3 regions of the Delftia sp. DS1230 genome follow, and region 2 is predicted to be linked to each of the others. Evidence: riboswitches for the same ligand, from Rfam matches in the RefSeq annotation. Region 2 holds a riboswitch; each other region holds the start of a gene.
The links. A riboswitch is a leader RNA that binds a small molecule or an ion and turns the genes downstream of it on or off. The one in region 2 is predicted to bind cobalamin.
Positions count from the first base shown of each region.

Region 1: linked by a shared signal. The riboswitch ahead of AAN986_RS13590 (TonB-dependent receptor) and the one ahead of AAN986_RS04345 (TonB-dependent receptor) in region 2 are both predicted to bind cobalamin.
Region 3: linked by a shared signal. The riboswitch ahead of AAN986_RS13855 (TonB-dependent receptor) and the one ahead of AAN986_RS04345 (TonB-dependent receptor) in region 2 are both predicted to bind cobalamin.

Region 1 covers NZ_CP157763.1:3,036,297-3,042,460, reverse strand. The annotation lists gene AAN986_RS13605 (ABC transporter ATP-binding protein) at 1-453, opposite strand, end outside; gene AAN986_RS13600 (iron ABC transporter permease) at 450-1,535, opposite strand; gene AAN986_RS13595 (ABC transporter substrate-binding protein) at 1,522-2,565, opposite strand; gene AAN986_RS13590 (TonB-dependent receptor) at 2,565-4,727, opposite strand; cobalamin riboswitch at 4,848-5,166, opposite strand; gene AAN986_RS13585 (2OG-Fe(II) oxygenase) at 5,179-5,868, opposite strand; gene alkB (DNA oxidative demethylase AlkB) at 5,887-6,164, opposite strand, start outside.
Region 2 covers NZ_CP157763.1:955,048-961,211, reverse strand. The annotation lists gene AAN986_RS04360 (ABC transporter ATP-binding protein) at 1-602, opposite strand, end outside; gene AAN986_RS04355 (iron ABC transporter permease) at 599-1,621, opposite strand; gene AAN986_RS04350 (ABC transporter substrate-binding protein) at 1,618-2,559, opposite strand; gene AAN986_RS04345 (TonB-dependent receptor) at 2,749-4,989, opposite strand; cobalamin riboswitch at 5,117-5,402, opposite strand; gene AAN986_RS04340 (CHAD domain-containing protein) at 5,457-6,164, opposite strand, start outside.
Region 3 covers NZ_CP157763.1:3,096,824-3,102,987, reverse strand. The annotation lists gene AAN986_RS13880 (glutamine amidotransferase) at 1-358, shown strand, start outside; gene AAN986_RS13875 (antibiotic biosynthesis monooxygenase) at 453-821, shown strand; gene AAN986_RS13870 (H-NS histone family protein) at 1,036-1,377, opposite strand; gene AAN986_RS13865 (heavy metal-binding domain-containing protein) at 1,761-2,081, shown strand; gene AAN986_RS13860 (helical backbone metal receptor) at 2,130-3,080, opposite strand; gene AAN986_RS13855 (TonB-dependent receptor) at 3,085-4,998, opposite strand; cobalamin riboswitch at 5,068-5,295, opposite strand; gene AAN986_RS13850 (hypothetical protein) at 5,391-5,780, shown strand; gene AAN986_RS13845 (helix-turn-helix transcriptional regulator) at 5,892-6,083, shown strand; gene AAN986_RS13840 (sulfite exporter TauE/SafE family protein) at 6,093-6,164, opposite strand, start outside.

The DNA of each region.
Region 1 (6,164 bases), 2.1 Mb from region 2:
GCGCTGCTTCTCGCCGCCGGACAGGCTGGAGAAACGCCGCTCCTCCAGCGCCAAGGCATTCACCTGGGCCAGCGCCTGCCGCATGCAGGCGAGGTCCTCGGCGCTGTCGCCCGCCCAGGGGGACTGGTGGGGGATGCGGCCCATCATCACGGCTTCGCGCACGGTGAAGTCAAAGCTCTGCGGCGCCTCCTGCGCCAGGACCGAGACCTGGGCCGCGAACTCGCGCGCCGTCATGTCCCGGATGTCGCGCTGGTTCAGCAGCACGCAGCCTGCGTCGGGCCGCAACACTCGGTAGAGCATGCGCAGCAGGGTGGATTTGCCGCTGCCGTTGGGGCCGATGAGCCCCACGCATTCGCCGCTGTGCAGGGCAAGGCTGGCCTGTTCCACGATGCGCCGGGCGTCGGCACGCCGGGCATCGGCACTCCAGCACAGGTCCTGGGCTTGCAGCTTCATGGGCCGCGCCCTCCCTGCACCGGCTGGCGCACCAGCATCCAGACGAAGAAGGGTCCGCCGATCAGCGAGGTGATCACGCCCACGGGCAGTTCCATGGGCGCAAAGGCCGTGCGCGCAACAAGATCCACCAGCACCAGCAGCAGGGCGCCGGCCAGGGCGGCCACGGGCAGCACGCGCCGGTGGTCCGTGCCCACCAGCATGCGCGCGGCGTGCGGCACGATCAGTCCCACAAAGCCGATGGCGCCGCTGACCGCCACCATGGTGCCCGTGAGCAGCGACACCGCCAGGAACAGTGCGCGCCGCAGCCGTGCCGTGTCCACGCCCAGCGTGGCGGCGGCCTCGTCACCGGCCAGCAGGGCGTTGAGCGGGCGCGTCTGCAGCCCCAGCCAGAGCATTCCCGCAGCCAGCACGGCAGCGGGAATGCCCAGTTCCTCCCACTGCGTGCCGGCCAGGCTGCCCAGCGTCCAGGTCAGCAGGGCATTGGCCAGGTCACGCTGGCCCGATGACAGGGTGATCAGGCTGGTCACGCCTGCCAGCACATAGCCGATGGCCACGCCACCCAGGATCAGCCGCGTGGCATGGATGCGGCCTTGGGAGCGCGCCAGCAGGTAGACGGCGACGGTGGCCGCCAGCGCCCCTGCAAAGGCCCCGGCCGTGAGGGCGTACATGCCGGCCGAGGCCAGCGCACCGAAGGCCAGCACGGCCACGGCGCCCACCGACGCACCAGAGGACACGCCCAGCAGATAGGGATCGGCCAGCGGATTGCGCACCATGGCCTGCATGATGGTGCCCACCACGGCAAGCCCCGCGCCCACCAGGGCCGCCAGCAGCACGCGCGGCATGCGGATCAGCCAGACGATCTGCTGGTGCTGCGGCGTGATGCCCTCCAGTGGCGGCGGCTGCATGCCCAGCACCTGCAGCAGCCGGCTCCAGGCAATGCGCCAGACCGTGCCCGCCGGCATGTCCACTGGCCCCCAAGTGATGGCCAGCGTCATCACCAACAACAGGGCCGCGAACAGCAGCAGGCACCAGAGGCGGGCGGCGCCCGGGCGCCTGGGCCAGCGGGAATCAGTTGGCCGCATGGCTGGGCGCCGGCATGCGGTCGGGGTGCAGGGCCTGCGCCAGGGCGCGGGTCCGCGCAATATTGCGCGGGCCGGGCGTGGCCTCGGCATAGGTCATCACGAAAAACCGCTTTTCGCGGATGGCATCGACGCCGGCCAGCTCGGGCTTGGCCAGCAGGAAGTCGATCTTGCCCTGGGCATGGGGCTGGCCGTAGTCGATGATGACGATCCACTGCGGGTTGCGCTGCACCACGTCCTCCCAGTTGCCTGCAGGCCAGTTGCTGGGAATGTCGTCGAAGATGTTGCGCCCGCCCGCTTCCTCGATCATGGCCTGCGGCATGCCGTAGCGGCCCACGGTCACGGGGATGTCCTGGCCACTGTCGTAGACAAAGACCGAAGGCCGCTGCCGCACGCCCTGCATGCGCTCGCGCAGGTCCTTCAGGTCGCGCTCCAGCCCCTGCGCCAGTTGCTCGGCATGGGCGTCGATGCGGAAGATGCGGCCCAGGTTGCGCAGGTCGGTCAGGCCGTCTTCCAGCGCCACCTGGCTGCGCGGCCCCACGCGGATGCACGATTCGGACAACACATACGAGGCAATGCCGTGGCGCTGCAGCACCTCGGGCGTGACCTGGCCCTGGCGAAAACCGTAGCTCCAGCCTCCGAAGACGAAGTCGGCCGAGGCGCCCAGGATGGCCTCCAGGTTCATCTCGCGTTCGGCCAGCCGCGGCACGCGGGCCAGCTGGGCCTGGAAGGCCGGGTCGATCTGCTTGGCCTGCGTGATACCGCTGTAGCCCACCAGCCGATCGCCCAGGCCCAGAAAGAGAAACATCTCGGTGATGTTCACGTCATGGGTCACGGCGCGCAGCGGTGCGTTGGCGTAGGTCACGGGGCTGCCGCAGACATTGACGGTCACGGCCGCCTGCGGTGCGGCAGCCGGTGCCGGCAGTTCACTGGTGGTGCCGGAATCGCTGCGCGAGCAGCCGGCCAGCAGCAGGGTGGCCGCCAGGGCGCCAGCGCACAGGCCGTGGAGGCTTTTGGAGCGCGCCATGGCCATCAGAACCGGATATGGGCCGCGATCTCGAAGCGGCGGCCTTGCCCGACCAGGAACTGGCTGCCGTAGCTCGATCCCACATAGACCCTGTCGGCCAGGTTGCGGCCGATCAGGCTCAGGGTGGTGCGCGGGTCCACCTGCCAGCTCAGCGCGGCGTCGGCCACGGTGTAGGCGGGCAGGTTCACGGTATTGGCGTTGTTGCCAAAGCGGTCACCCACGTAGCGCAGGCCCAGCGAGGCCTGCCAGGCGCCCACGCGGTAGTGGCCCCAGAGGTTGGCCGTGGTCTTGGCCACGTTCTGCGGACGGTTGCCTGCGCGGTTGCCGCCAGCCTCGATGAGCTTGTCGAACTGGGCGTCCACATAGGATAGGTTGCCCTCCACGCGCAGGGCGGGCGTGGCCTGGAAGGCGGCGGTGAACTCGGCGCCGCGCGAGGACTGGCTGCCGCCCTGGATGGAGATGGCCGGGCGGTCGGGGTCGCGCGTGATGATGTTGTCCTTCTTGATGTCGAACACGGCCAGCGTCCACTCGCCGCGCCCGCCGGCCACCTGTTGCTTGATGCCGATCTCGGCCTGGCGGCCCTTGCTCAGCGCGTAAGCCGTGTTGGCCAGGTTCAGCGAGACCAGGCTGTTGACGGGATCGTGTCCCGAGCTGATCTGCCCATAGACATGGGTGTTGCGGGCCAGCTCATAGGTCAGGCCCAGGCGCCAGGAGGTAGCGGCCAGCGTCTTGTTGAAATCCGTGCCGCCCACCAGCGAGTGGCTGGCAAAGTCGTAGACATCGCGGCGCAGGCCGGCCATGGCCAGCCAGCGGTCGCTGATGCGCCAGGCATCTTCCAGGTACAGGGCATGCTGGGTCACGCCGGTTTCTGTCTTGGCTGCCGTGGCATCGGGGCTGGCCCAGCTGCCATGCACGGGGTCCCAGGCCGAGACCGTGGACGAGCCGCCATAGGGCGAGTTGTTGGATAGCCGCAGGTTGATGCGCGCGGCCTCCCAGCCCATGGCGATCTTGTGCGAGCCCCGGTCCACGTTCAGGCCCAGGCGGTTGCCGGTCTGCTCCAGGTCGTGCAGGATTTCCAGGTAGTCGGAGCGGCCCACGGTCCAGGTGGCGGGGTTGAGCGCGTAGGCTTCGATGTTGCGCCAGTGGCGGTCGGACTTCACGTGGTACAGCTCGTTGCGCACCGTCAGCCAGTCATTGGCCTTCCATTGCACCTTGGCGCGCAGGCGCTCGTCGGCATAGCGCAGCACGCTGTCTTCGGCGTTGTAGTTGCGGTCGCGCAGCGACTCCACCACCTTGCCGTCCAGGCCCGGCGTGCCCCAGTAGCGGCTGGGCTTTTGCACGCTGCGGTCGGCAATCAGGTCGATCTGCAGGTCGCTCGTGGGCTCCAAGCGCAGCGCGCTCATGAACTTGCCGTTGCGCGACTGGTCCAGAGCGCGCTCGCCTGCGCTGCGTGCGGTGTAGCTGTCGATGCGGTAGCTGGCATAGGCGCCCAGGGCGCCGGTCACGCCCAGGCCCAGGCGCAGCGTGTCGTCCGTGCCTGCGCCCACCAGCACCTCGGCCGAGCTGGTGCGGCTGGGCTGCTTGCGGATGGCGTTGACGGTAGCGCCCATGGTGCCGCTGCCATACATCAGCGAGGCCGGGCCGCGCAGCACGTCGATGCGCTCGTAGCCCCAGCTGTCCCCCGGATAGGCCGTGGTGCCGGCGGCCACGCCCAGCACCATGCCGTCTTCGGCCACGCCCACGGAATTGACACCCGCAAAGCCACGGCTGCTGAAGGCCAGGCCGCCGTTGCCCGGCGTGCTGCTGGCCGTCAGGCCCACGGTGCGCGTGACGGCGTCCACCAGGGCGTAGTCGCCACGCTCCTGCATCTGCTCGGCAGAGACGCCATCCACGCTGGCCGGCACTTCCTGGTTGGAGACGCCGGTATGGCTGGCAGAGCGCGCAGGCTGGGCCAGTTGCTGGCCGATGCGTTCGGCCTGGCCGGTGACCTGGACCTCGGGCAGGGCGGTTGATGGGGGCGTTGGCGTTGGCGTGGGCGTTTGGGTTTGAGCCTGCGCCGGCAGGCAGATGAAGGCGCAGGCCAGGGCCAGCGGGCTCAGCCGCACGGAAAGGGACTGGGCAGCGCGAGCGCTGGAAACCCTGGAAAAGGAAGAATGCATTTCGAACATCGGTCTTCGACCGTCTGATGCGAAAGCAAGGCACTGCCACCTCTCCAGCCAGCGTGGGAGGAAGGGGAGCAGGACGTTGCCATCCGCACCCCGCAGACAGTCAAGAAAACGCCTGCACAGCAGGCGCGAAACGCAGCAGGCCGGTCTCCGGGCTCACAAGCGGCGCAAGGACATGCCTTCCGCCCAGCTCTCCGTCTTCCCAATCCACCCGCAGAAGCTGCATGTTGCAGACCACGCCATGGACCAGTGACAGCCTGTCATCGCCCCTCCGCAGGGTTGCGGAGTCTGGCGGGACAGGCATGGAGCGCCTTGACTTGTTTACCGTTGCGGGGGCAGCCAAGGCCTGTGCCGGCAGCGCAAAAAGCATTTGCTGGCAGTCACCTTGTTCCCGTTTCATCCCCATGGCTGGCATGCGGACACCTGTTGCACGGATGCCTTTGCAGGCGCGGCATTATAGCCAGCGCTCTGTTTGCAGAGCCTTTGGCGCCTGGGGCACGTCGTGCAAAAGCAGCTCCAGACCCAGCCACTCGCCACGGTGAACGCGGCTGATGGCATGCCGCAGGTGCACGCGGTAAAAGCCTGCCGCACCGCGCACCGGGCGCGGCCCCGTGGCGATGATGGCCGCATCCCCCAGGCCCAGCGGCAGCACCATGGGGCGCGATTGCATGCGCGGGCGCTGCTCGGTCATCATGAATTCGCCGCCCTCGAAATCCTGGCCCGGCCGGGACAGCAGCACCACCAGCTGCAGCGGAAACACCGCCGCACCTTCGCTGTATGAACGCAGCGGGGCATGACCCGCTTGCGGCACGCGCAGCAGATGTGGCTGTGGCTGCGGCTGCGTTTGGCCTGCTTGCCGGCCCGGACGCATGAAATCCTCGAAGCAGCCCGGCAACCCAGGCTGCATGCCCATGTGTTCGCGCCAGCGGTTGGCCAGGGCCAGCAGATGCCCGTACAGCACCGGGCGCCATGCCTGCACGCAGGGCGGCAGGCCAGACGCGGCGGCCGCCTCGCGGGCCAAGGCGCGGCTTTCATCCGCAGTCAGCAACTGCGGCAGCAGGGCATGGCCTTCGGCATCGAGCTCAGCGGCAATCCGCGCCCAATCCAGGCGGGCGAAGCGATCCTGGCTGTTGAGCCTATCCATTTCAGACCGTCCAACCATTCAGCCCGCCTTGCGAAAAGTGAGATTGATGCGCCGCCCGCCCAGCAGCGGGTGAGGCTGGTCCTTGAGCGGCAACACGCCGTGGTGGCGCAGCCGATCCACACCGCCCCAGACCACCACGTCGCCATGCTGCAGCGGCACCCTGGCCGTGCTGTCCGCGCGCGCCAGTCCTCCAAACAGAAAAGTGGCCGGCATGCCCAGGGACACCGAGACAATGGGCGCGCCCAGGTCGCGCTCGTCGCGGTCCTGGTGCAGGGAAAGCCGGGTGCCGGGCAGGT
Region 2 (6,164 bases):
AAGTGCGCCAGCGCCAGGTCCAGGTCATGCATGACCACCAGCACCAGCCGCTCGCGCCCGCGCTGCGCCAGCGCCTGCACCAGGGCCAGGCGGTGGCGCACGTCCAGCGCGGCGCCGGGCTCGTCGGCCAGCAGCACGGGCGGGTCGGTGGCCAGCACGGTGGCCAGCAGGGCACGCGCCTGCTCGCCGCCCGACAGCGTGGACCAGCGCCTGCGCGCGAAATCCTGCAGCCCGGCGCCTGCAATGGCCGCCTCGACATCACCCCGGCCCGCCAGCCGCATGTGCATGAGCTCGGCCAGCGTCAGGTCCCAGTGCGGCGCAAAGCGCTGGGGCATGTAGCCCACGCGGCGTGCGCGCTCGGCCACGGGCAGGGTTGCAATGTCTTGCCCGTCCAGCAGCACGCTGCCGGATGCAGGCGCCTGCAGCCCCGCCAGCAGGGACAGCAGGCTGGACTTGCCCGCGCCATTGGGTCCCACCAGGGCCACGGCGCCGCAGGCGGGCAGCTGCAGCGAGACGGCGTCCAGCACGCTGCGGCCACGATGGCGCAGCGTGAGGGACCGGGCTTGCAGGCGTGGTGGGGCGCAAGGGATGGCACCGTTCATGCGGACCTCAGCCTGCGCGCCAGCAGCACGATGAAGAAGGGCCCGCCGGCCACGGCCGTGACCAGGCCCAGCGGGATTTCGGCCGGCGGCAGCACGCTGCGCGCAATGGCATCGGCCAGCGTGACGATGATGGCGCCCGTGAGCGCCGACGCCGGCAGGGCCGCGCGGTGCAGCGGTCCCGCCATCCAGCGCGCGATGTGCGGCGCAGCCAGCCCCACGAAGGCCACCAGCCCGCCATAGGCCACGGCCACGGCCACCACCAGCGAGCCGGCCAGCACGGCCAGCGGCGTGAAGCGCGCCACATCCAGGCCGAAGCCCTGGGCCGCATCGGCACCCAGGCCCAGCAGGTCCAGCCCGCGCGCCAGCGCCATGGCCCCGGCCAGGCAGGCCAGGGAGGCACCGGCCAGCAGGCCCAGGCCGCTCCACGACGGCGTCTGTATGCCGCCCAGCACCCAGCTGAGCACCACCTGCAGGCTCACCGTCTCATCGGACAGCGCCAGCATCAGGAACGAGCGCAGCGCGCCCAGCACGGCCGCCAGCGCCACGCCGGCCAGCAGCATGCCGGCCGCATCGGTGGCACCGGCTACGCGCGAGACGGCCAGCACCAGCACGGTCGAGCCCCAGGCGCCCGCAAAGGCCAGCACGGGCAGCGTCCATGCCTGGGGCAGGCCGAACAATAGATGCATGGGAACCAGCAGGGCGACAGTCGCCCCCAGCGCCGCGCCGCCCGAGGCGCCCAGCAGATAGGGCTCGGCCAGCGGATTGCGGAACACACCCTGGAAGATGGCGCCCGACAGGCCCAGCAGCGCGCCCACCAGGGCGGCTGCCAGCACGCGCGGCAGGCGCCACTGCAGCAGCAGCCGGCTGCGCAGGCTGTCTTCGCCGCCCAGCGCGGCCAGCAGGTCGGCCGGGCTGGCCCACTGGTGGCCCGCGCAGGCGGCGATCAGCAGGCTGGCCAGCAGCAGCAGGACCGCACCGGCCCAGGGGCGCCACGCAGGTGGATGTGAAAGGGAATTCATGCGGCCTCCCCGGCCCAGGCCACAGGGTGCAGCCAGCGCGAGAGCTTTTCCACGCCGCCGAAGGTGCGCGGCCCGGGAATCAGGAACTCGGCACGCGCCACCGTGGTGGCCCGGCCGCCGCGTACGGCACGCAGGTCGCGCCAGCCGCGCTGGCCGATCAGGTCCTGCATGGCCTCCTGCGTGCCTGCGAACAGCAGCACATCGGGGTCGGCGGCCAGCACGGCCTCGGGCGAGACCTGGGGCACCGTGCCCAGGCCGTCCAGCGCGAACGAAGCGCCCGCGCGCACCATGGCCTCGCCGGTATAGGTGCCCGGCCGGGCCGCCAGCAGCATGCCGTTGCCCAGCCGGCCCGTGACCATGAGGGCACGCGGCCGGGGCTGGCCGGCCACCTGCCGGTCCACGCGCAGCAGCCGCGCCTCCTGCGCCAGGGCCAGCGCCTGGCCGCGCGCCTGCACGCCCGTGGCGCGGGCCACCAGGCGCAGGTTGTCCATCACCTCGGCCAGCGAGCGGCTGAGCAGCACCATCACCGGCACGCCGATGCGCTCCATGGGATCGACCAGCTGGTGCGCTGCCTGGCGCGCGGGCGTGACGATGACCAGGTCCGGCTGGCGCGCCACCACGGCGTCCACCGAAAACCCCAGCCGCCCGCCCACCTTGGGAATGCGCTCCACGCCCGATGGAAAGCGCGTGAAATCCTCCACGCCCACCACGCGGTCCAGCAGGCCCAGCGCGGCCACCAGTTCGGTGTTGGAGGCAAAGATGGAGACGATGCGCTGCGGCGGCGCGGCAATCTCCACGCGCCGGCCCAGCGCATCCTGCAGCACCACCGGACCGCCTGAAGCGACGGTGTCGGCCCAGGCCGCGGGCAGGCCGCAGCCCAGGGCCGCTGCCGCGCCCTGGCGCAGCAACTGGCGGCGTGGTGTGCAGACAGCCTTCATCTCAGTGTTCCATGACGCAAGGCGCCGTACATGACCTATGAAACCGGCGCAGTCCAAAGCGAGGGACACCGAGGAAGGGCCTATGCCGGCCGCGCCGCCCCGCCCCGAGGGTGTCGTCCCCCTCCCGCGTAGCGAGAGAGGGCGCCGTGCACACGGGGGAAGGCGCGAAGCGACTCAGGGGGTGCTTCATCAAAACTCTGCTTGCAGGCCGACCATGAGTTCGCGCCCGGCCATCGACGTTCCGCAGCCGCCGTTCTGGTACGCCGGGTTGGCGATGCAGGGCGCGCGGTCCAGTGCGATGAAGATGGGATGGCGGTTCAGGTCGAACAGGTTGTTCACGGCCGCGAACAGCTTGACGCCCGGCGACACGCGGTAGTCGGCACGCAGGTTCCAGATGGTGAAGGCGCCCTTGCGGTGGATGAAGGTGCTGCGGGGCTCGCCCTGCGGGATGAGCAGCGCCTCTTCCGTGTCGTACCACATGGGACCGCGCAGCAGCGTGGACAGCTGCAGGCTCCAGTCGCCCTGCAGGCGCCCGCTGCCGCGCCCGTAGCGCACGCCGGCCGAGGCCTCGTAGCGGTACATGCGCTGCACCTTGTCGGTATTGGCCGAGGCGGCCGAGCCCTTGTCCCGCATGCTGAAGTGGTAGTAGCCGCCAGCCCAGGCCTTGAGCTGGTGGCCCGTCAGGTTCAGCGCCCGCGCCAGGTCCATGTCGGCCTGCATTTCCAGGCCGCGCGCCACGATGTCGGCCGCGTTGTTGGCGTAGTCCGAGGTATTGGTCGTGGCCCCGCGCGAGACGGTGATGATGCGGTCGCTGATGGTGTTCTGGAACAGGGCCGCATCCACGCGCCAGCCGGGCTGCTGCAGCGCGGCGCCGACCTCGATCTGGCGGCTGGTCTCGGGCTTGAGGTTGGGGTTGCCGAAGGTGCGGCCACCGCCGACGGCCGTGAAGTCCGAGGCCAGCTCCGTGGCCGTGGGCGCGCGGAACCCCGTGGAGGCCGCAGCGCGCAGCGTGAGCCGGTCCGTGGCCTTCCAGGTGGCGCCGGCCGACCAGGTGTGGTTGTCGTAGTCGCGCGTGCTGGCCTGGGCCAGGGCCAGGTTGGGCGTATCGTCGAAACGCGTCGTGCCCCAGGTCTTGCGCAGGCCGGCACGCAGGGTCAGGCGGTCGTCAAGCAGGGTCTGCGCGTCCTCGAAGTACAGCGCGTGCACCTGCTCGGTCTGGTTGTTGTCGTAGGGCGCGACCTGGCCCGCCGGGCCGCCCGGCATGGCCACGCGCAGGCGGTCGGAGCGCAGCTTGCTGCGCTCCCAGTCAAAGCCCATCAGCAGGTCATTGGTCTGGCTGACACGCAGGCGCGGCTGAAAGCGCAGGCCCGTGGCGTCCAGCTGGCGGTGGTTGTAGTCGCGCGCCGTGCCGGGCACGGCGCTGTTGCCCGAGCGGATCACGGGCGATGCCCAGTTGAACTCATCGGTATCGACCAGGCTGTAGAGGTGGGTCGTCCAGCTCAGGCGCTGGCCCGGCAGTGCACCCTCGTAGGTCAGGTCCAGCGAGCGGTTGCTGCGGTTGTCTCGGCTGTAGATGTTGGCGCCCGATCCGCGAAAGCCCGCGTTGTAGATGCCGTCCGTGCGCAGCTGCAGCTCCACGCGGTGCAGCTCGTGCAGCTGCCAGCCCAGGGCGCCGCTGGCGCCGCGCCGCTTCCAGCCCGTGTTCTCCATGCGCGTGCCGCCATCGCCCGACTCGTAGTCGCCGCGCCCGCCTGCGCTCACGCCGAAGTACCAGTCGAAGCGGTCATTGGCGCCGGCCGTCTGCGCATCGGTGCGCCACAGGTCCCACGAGCCGGCCTGGACCTGGGCGCGCGTGCCGGGTGCGGTCGCCCCCGTCTTCATGATGATGTTGACCACCCCGCCCATGGCCTGGCTGCCGTAGATCACCGAGGACGGGCCGCGCACGATCTCGATGCGCTCCACATCCGAGGGGCTGAGCTTGGACAGATTGGCCGTGCCCGCGCGCCGGCCGTTGACCAGCACCAGCACCTGGCTGCGGAAGTCGCGCCCCTGGCCGTCGGTGGAGGCGCCTCGCAGGTTCATCGAGGTCTGGGCCGCCGTCCATTCGCTGAGAAAGCCCACGGCGTTCTCGGCCAGCAGGTCGGTGACCGAGCGCGCGCTGGAGCGCTCTATGGCCTCGCGGTCGATGGTCTGCGTGGTGCCCGCGATGCGGCTGCGCGCCTCGGGCCGCGCGGTGGCGGTCACGAAGACGGCGTCCAGCGCATCGTCGGCGGAGTCCGTGGATCGGCCCGAAGCCGGCTCCTGCGCGGCGCCGGCCGCTGCAGCGCAACTGGCCAGCAGGACGGCGGCCGCTACGGGCCGCAGGCTGGAGACAAGAGGGAGAACAGAGAGAAGGCCGGAGGAATCGGCGGCCGAAGAAGCGAAGCGCATGCGTTGACCCAACTGCCCCACTCACCCGCGGGGCCTATCGTCTGAACCACGCCGCACAGCGCGCACGCCGGAGCCGGCCACGGCAGCGCAGGCTGGGGCCGGACCGGACAGGCGCACTCCCGCGGCGTCCGAAAGCAATGCAGAAGGCCGGTATCCGGGCTTGCGGAACGCTGCGGCGCGCAGGGTGGGCGCGCTGCGGCAGGCATCCCCGCCTTCCCATGCCCGAGAAGGACACAGTGGCTTGCGGCGCGCGACCTGTGGATAGCACGCCAGCGTGGGGAGTTGTATTCCGCTGACCGTTGCGGGGGCAGCGCAGGCATTGCGAGCGGCCACCTCGATGGCATCGCGCACCTGCTTCCCGTTGAACCCCTGGCCGGTGAACGGCATGGGGCACCTTCAGCAACAGCGCACCGCCACGGCCCAGGGGCTGCGGCGGTGCGCCAGCGGCGGATTATCGCTGATGCGGTCTAGAGCCAGAAGCCCTGCACCCGGGCCAGCGCCCGCAGTGCGCGGCGGCTGCTGCGCGCGCTGGTGGCCAGGCGGGCCTGCAGGTAGCCGGCCGCGAACCAGGCGCGCGGGTCGCGCGCGGCCTCGGCATGGAAATGCTCCGCCGCCACGGCCATGTCGTTGTGCAGGCCCAGCGCGTCCTGGGCGGGCACCAGCGCCTCGGCAAAGCGCCGGCCCTTTTTGCCGGGCCACATTCCGGGCGCGAATTCCCGCGCAAAGTCCGCCAGGTAGCGCAGGCGCTTGAGCCGCTTGCGCACGCGGTGCTGCTGCGCCAGCGGCAGGCGGTCGAAGTGCCGGCCGTCGCGCAGCACCTGGCGGTGCAGGCGCGCCAGCCGCCGTGCCAGGTACTTGCGCGTGCCTGCGGCGGACAGGCTGACCAGGCCGGGCTGCCGCTTGCCTGCAGGCGCCTGCGCCAGCGCATGGATCTCGGCCAGCGTTTGCAGAAACTGCGGCTCGCGCACCGCAGCGGCCGCGTCCGCGTCGGCCTGCCCGGCATCCGGCACGACCCAATCGCACAAGGGCGCATCGGCGTCCTGCAGCAGCGGCCGCACCACGTCGGCCAGGGTGCAGGCATCGCGCAGCGTGCCCAGGCGCGCAAAGGCCAGGGCCAGCGGGGCATCCCATTCGGCGCGCATGCCGGGCGCCAGCCCTGCGCATTCGCGCAGCAG
Region 3 (6,164 bases), 2.1 Mb from region 2:
CACGCTCACCGATGCCGGCCTGGCCTCGCCCCTGTCCAGGCTGGACGGCGTGCCCGTGCTCCATTGGCATGGCGACCAGTTCGACATTCCCGAAGGCGCCGTGCACCTGGCCGGTACCGCCATCGGCGCCAACCAGGCCTTCGCAGTCGGCTCGCAGGTGCTGGGCCTGCAATTCCATCTGGAGGCCGACGCGGCCCGGCTGGAGCGCTGGCTGGTCGGCCATGCCTGCGAGCTCGGCATGGCCCAGGTGGACCCGCGCACCCTGCGCGCCGATGCCCAGAAATACGGCGGCCTGCTGGCGCTGGCCGCGCGCGATGTGCTGGCCGCCTGGCTGGCCAACCTGGAGCGCAGCCGCTGAACCTGCGGCGCCGCCCATTCACCCATTTCCCCCCACGCCGGAGCCGCGCTGCGCGGCGCCGGAATCTCTGTTCCCGAAAAAAGGAGAGTTGAAGATGGTTGTCGTACTGTTCGAACTGCAGGCCTTGCCCGGCCAGAACCAGACCTATGTGGACCTGGTCAACAAGCTCACCCCCATGCTCAAGCCCATGGAGGGATTCATCTCCGTGGAGTGCTTCCAGAGCACGCTCAACCCCGAGAAAGTCATGTCCGTCACCACCTGGCGCGACGAGGAAGCCGTCGTCCAGTGGCGCAACGTGGAAGCCCACCTCAGCGCCCAGCGCGCCGGCCGCGACAAGATCTTCAAGGACTACCGCGTGCGCGTCACCCAGGTGCTGCGCGACTACGGCCTGAATGACCGCGCGCAGGCGCCCGCGGACAGCATCATGGGCAAGGCAGGCAGCTGCCCCGTCAGCCACGCCTGAGGGCTGGCGGTGCCGCAAAGGCCCGGCTGGTCCCCCATGCCGGAGCGCGATGCACGCCATCGAAAGATGCCGGCAGTGACTACGCTGCCGGCGCCAGGCCGGAAAAAAAGCCCGCTGAATGCTCAGAGGGCTTTTTTTCGGACGGCACAGATTCCTTCGCATCGGAACCCCACCGCACCGCACGGCATCCTGCGTGCCGCCGTGTGCAGCGCCTTCAGTTGCGAGCTGCCGCTGCCGCCATTTCTGCGAGGAACGGGCCTTGGGCCGCCTCGGGTTTGCGTTCGATGAGGAAGTCGTCGCGATCCTGGTCCTTGATCCAGTTCGGAGGCTTGCCGCGACCTGTCCACGTTGCTCCTGTAGACGGATCGCGATACTTCGCCGGTGCGCTGGTTTTTGCTGGGATGTAGGGGAACACTTGCTGCTGGGTGAATCCGAAATCGGTCACCAGCTTCTGGACCTTGGACAGGGCAGCGTCGGCCGCCGAGGTGCGGGCCTTGGCAATTTCCATGTCCAGCGCGGCCTTGGCCGCAAGGAGTTCTTTGAGGGACTGTGTCATAGGGGGTGCGAAATTTTTGAAGCCAGATTATGGGGCTGATGGGGCGCGCGCTTGCCGAACCTATCGTGCCGGATCGATCGTGCAAGCCTGGGGCGCGGGGAAGATGTTGCGGCTTGCGGCGCCTTGCACTGCCATGGGGCGCTGCGACGCGGGTGGAGCCGAATAGGTGGGTCTCGCATTGATTTTTTCGCTACCTAGATGGAGATGAGTCCCAATGGCTCCTGCACGCGATTGAATTTTTTGAAACCACCTTCCGAGATCTGAAGGCGAAAGATGATAGCGCAGGCCTATGTCAGACTGCAGCTTGCAGGCCTGCCTTGCGTTGGGCTCGCGCAGGCTGGGCGGCCAAAATCCATCTTCAACATCTTCACCGAGGATTTCTCATGATCATCACCACCACCCCCCAGATCGAAGGCCGCCGCATCACCCGCTACTGCGGCGTGGTCGCGGGCGAGGCAATTTTGGGCGCCAATGTGTTCAAGGACTTGTTTGCCGGGCTGCGCGACATCGTGGGCGGGCGCTCGGCTACCTATGAGCGTGAGCTGCAGCGGGCGCGCGAGATTGCGCTCAAGGAGCTGGAGGAACGCGCCCAGGAACTGGGCGCGAATGCCGTGGTGGGGGTGGACCTGGATTACGAAGTGCTGGGCCAGGGCAACGGCATGTTGATGGTGTCTGCCAGCGGCACGGCCGTGGTGCTGGAGTAGGCAAGTCATCGGCCAAGCAGGCCAAGCGGGTCAATCAGGCCAGAGAAGTCAACGCGGCGCCGTGCCCCGCATCTCCAGGCAGCGGGCCAGCGCCCGCGCCGCCTCGCCCAGGCGCGGGCCGGGGCGGGAGACCACGTCCGTCTCGACCAGGTCCAATGCGCAGATGCGGCCCGAGCGCACGGCGGGCATGCGGCTCCAGCCTGGGCGGGTGGAAAAGCTGGCCGATGGCGTCTGCGGCGTGTGGATGATGAGTTCTGGCTGCTGGCGCAGCACGTATTCGGGCGTGATGCGGGGGAAGGGACCCAGGTTCTGCGGCAGCACATTGCGCGCGCCCAGGCGCTGCAGCAACTGGCCTATGAAGGAGTCCGGCCCCGCCGCATAAGGCGTGGCGTCCACCTCGAAATACACCTTCTGCCCGGCGGGCGTGTGCGCAGCCAGCGCCTTGGCCTGCTGGTCCACCTCGGCCTGCATGCGCGCCAGCAGGGCGTTGGCGCGCTGCACCTGCAGCAACTGGTCGAGCTTGTGCAGTACCTGCTCCAGCTGCGCCATGTCGTTGGCGTCCAGCGCCAGCACAGGAATGCCGAAGCGCTCCAGCTGTGCGATGACGGGTGCGGAATACGCCATCAGCACCACGTCGGGCCTGAGCCGCACGGTGGCCTCAACCAGCGGGGCAAAGGTGTGGCCCAGCTTGGGCAGAGCGGCCACGCGGGCCGGGTGGTTGGAGAATTCGTCCACGCCCACGATGCGCTCACAGGCCTCCAGCGCGCACAGCGATTCGGTCAGCGAGGGCAGCAGCGAGACGATGCGCTGCGGCACCCGCTCCAGGCGCACCTGGCGCCCGCGCATGTCGGTGACGGTGTAGGCAGTGGTTGCCCCGCCCGTTCCCCCATCCGCCGCCTTTTGCGCAAAGGCGTTGCCCGTGCCACCTGCGCAGGCCAGGGCGGCGGTCAGCAGCAGGATGCGGGGCAGGCGCGAAAGCAGGCGCAGAAGCAGATGCATGGGGTCAGGGCAGGGGAGTCCAGCGCACGCTGACGAACACGGTGCGGCCTGCGTTCGCATAGCCGCGCGTGGGGGCGTAGTCGCGGTCGGCGATGTTGTTGACCCGGGCCAGCAGCGTCCATTGCCTGGTCAACTGGCGCTGGGCGTAGAGGTTGACCACGCCGTAGCCGCCCAGCTTGAAGGTATTCGCCTCGTCTGCGTAGCGGCCGCTGTACAGCTGCGCTTCGCCGCCCAGCGTCCAGCCGGCTGCCTGGGTGTCGGCATTGAGCTTGAGCATTCGCTTGGAGCGGTAGGGCAGCAGCTTGCCGGTCTCCAGGTTCTCGGGGTTCATGAAGTCCAGCGAGGCGCCCAGGTTGGCGCTGCCCAGGCGCGTGCCGCCAGACAGCGTCAGGCCGGTGATTTCCACGCTCTGCCAGTTGCGGTAGCAGTTGCAGGGAACCGCGCTGTTCCAGTCGTAGGTGATGAGGTTCTTGAACTTGTTGCGGTAGACCACGGCCGAGAGGCGGTTGGCACCGGCCGCATAGTGCAGGCCGGTTTCCACGTTGGTGCTGCTTTCGGGCTTGAGGTCGGCCGCCGCCTGGCCCGTGAAGCGTTCGTACAGCGTGGGCGTGCGGAAGGCCGTGCCGGCCGATGCCACCCAGCGCCAGCGCTCGTCGATCTGCAGGCCATAGCCCAGGCCGCCCGTGGTCTTGTTCTGCTGGTCGCGCACCTGGTCGTGGCGCAGGTTGGCGTCGAACTGGTGGCGTCCCTCCGTCAGGCGCCAGCCGGCCGACAGGGAGTTCTGCACGCGCCGGCTGTCGGTGTTCTGCGTCCAGGCGTATTGCGTGTCCAGCTTGTCCTCGCGGCGCTCCAGGTCGATGTTGAAACGGTGCTGGCCCAGCGTGAACAGGTTCTGCAGCAGGTAGTTGGTGGAGCGGCCCTTGGCGCTTTCGGGCGACTGGGTGTGGCGGTCGCTTTGGCTGTCGGTATGGGAGACCTGGACCACGCTTTTGTACATGGCGTTCCAGCCGGCCTGCCAGCGCAGGCTGCCGGTGGTGTTCTTGACCACGTCGTAGTCGTCGAACGGCGGCGGGCTCTGGTCGTAGTGGGTGCGCAGGCGGCTGTGCAGCAGGCTGGCATCGATCTGGTGGATGCCCGTTTTGTAGCCCGCGTTCAGGCCCAGCGAGGTGTTGCTGTAGCCATCCTTGTCCGGGTTGGGCGAGAAGGTGTTGCCGGGGTAGACGTCGAAGCCGTCACTGCGTTCGTCAGCCAGGTTCAGCCCGTAGGTGAAGCCGTTGGCACCGCCCTGAAATCCCGTGGCCAGCTTGCTGGTGCCCTGGTTGCCTATGCCGGCCTCGGCATAGGCGCGGGTCTGGCCGTCCGCCCGCTTGGTGAAGATCTGGATCACGCCGCCCATGGCGTCTGAGCCATAGATGGCGGCGGCCGGGCCGCGCAGCACTTCGATGCGCTCGATCTGCGCCAGCGGCAGGGTGGACCAGACCGCGCCGCCCTGCAGCTCCTGCGAGCTGTAGCGCACGCCGTCGATGAATACGGCAGTGTGCTGGTTGCTGGTGCCGCGCAGGTAGACCGACGTGACCTGGCCCGGCCCGCCGTTGCGGTTGATCTGCACGCCCGGCACCTGCACCAGCAGGTCGGCCACGCCCGTGGCGCCGCTGCGGGCAATGGTCTCGGCGTCGATCACGGTCATGTCGGCCGTGACGGTGCGCAGGGGCTGCTCGCTGCGCGAGGCGGTGACGACCACGGTATCGAGCTGGGAGGTCTGTGCCCGCTGCGCCTGTTGTGCCAGTTGTGCCTGTGCATGGGCCTGGCAGGCCAGCAGCGAGGCCGCAGCCAGGGCGGACAACGTGCGCAGTACGGGGAACGCCGAGGGCGAGCGAAGAGCGGCGCCAGGGGCGCGCGCGAGGGCGAGGGTGTGCATGGATGCGAGCCAGTTGCGCGCCAGCGACCCCGCCGGCACGGAAACCACAAAGACCGGCTGCGCTGCATGCGCGGCCGGCCGCCTGTTGGCCGGTATCCAGACTGGTGACGCACTCGCCAAGGCCTTCCCGGGCTGTACGCCCAGTGGCACGGGTTTGGCGGGGGCCGGTGCCATGCACGCGGCGTTTCACTCACTGTTGCGGGGGCAGTACATGCGGGCGGCTTTATCTGGCCGCCCCATGTTTCCCGTTTAACCGCAGCCCCTGGGGCTGCTGGCACCAACGGCGGCGATTGTACGGCGGGGCGTTCAGTGTCGATGTAAAGCTTGCTTGACATGTCCGCGGATGGCATCGCACAATGTCAAGCATCCTTTACACATTGCGAGAGACTTCCATGAATCAAACAACGGTCACCAACCGCCGCTACCAGAAGGAGCTGGGATTTGCGCTGCTGCTCTACATGGCGCTGCTTGTGGGGGCGCTTTTGCTCAGCGCCGACATGCAGGCCGGGGCCCTGCGTACGGCGCTGCTGCTGAGCCCCATGCTGGCGTTTGCGCTGGCCGTGCGGGCCATCGTGCGCCTGGTGCGCGATACCGACGAGTTCCTGCGCAAGTCCATGCTGGAGCAGCTGGCGATTGCGGCGGCGGGTACGGCCGGCATCACCTTCACCTACGGATTCCTGGAAATGGCAGGTTTTCCCAAGCTCAGCATGTTCATGGTGTGGCCCTTGATGGGTGCGCTCTGGGTGGCGGCTTCGGTGGCTCACTGGCTGCGCAGCCGATGAGCTGTTCCGCCAAAGTGCCCCTCCCATGAAAAATGACCCCCGCGCTCCCCTTGCTGTGCAAGGTCCGCTGCCCCCCGAGGGGGTGCCTTTTCATCTTGGGGCGGCCCTGCGATGAAAAACACCATCCGTGAACTGCGCGCCGAGCGCGGCTGGAGCCAAGCTGCGCTGGCGGACCTGCTGGGCGTGTCGCGCCAGACCGTGAATGCGATCGAGACGGGTCGCTACGACCCCAGCCTGCCGCTGGCATTCGCCATTGCCCGGGTGTTCGAGACCCGGATCGAGGCGATCTTCCAGGAGGGTTGAGCGCAGCGCTCAGGCCACGATCATGACCAGCAGCACCAGGCCCAGCAGGGCCAGGTAGGCCTTGGCATGCAGGGCATCGGG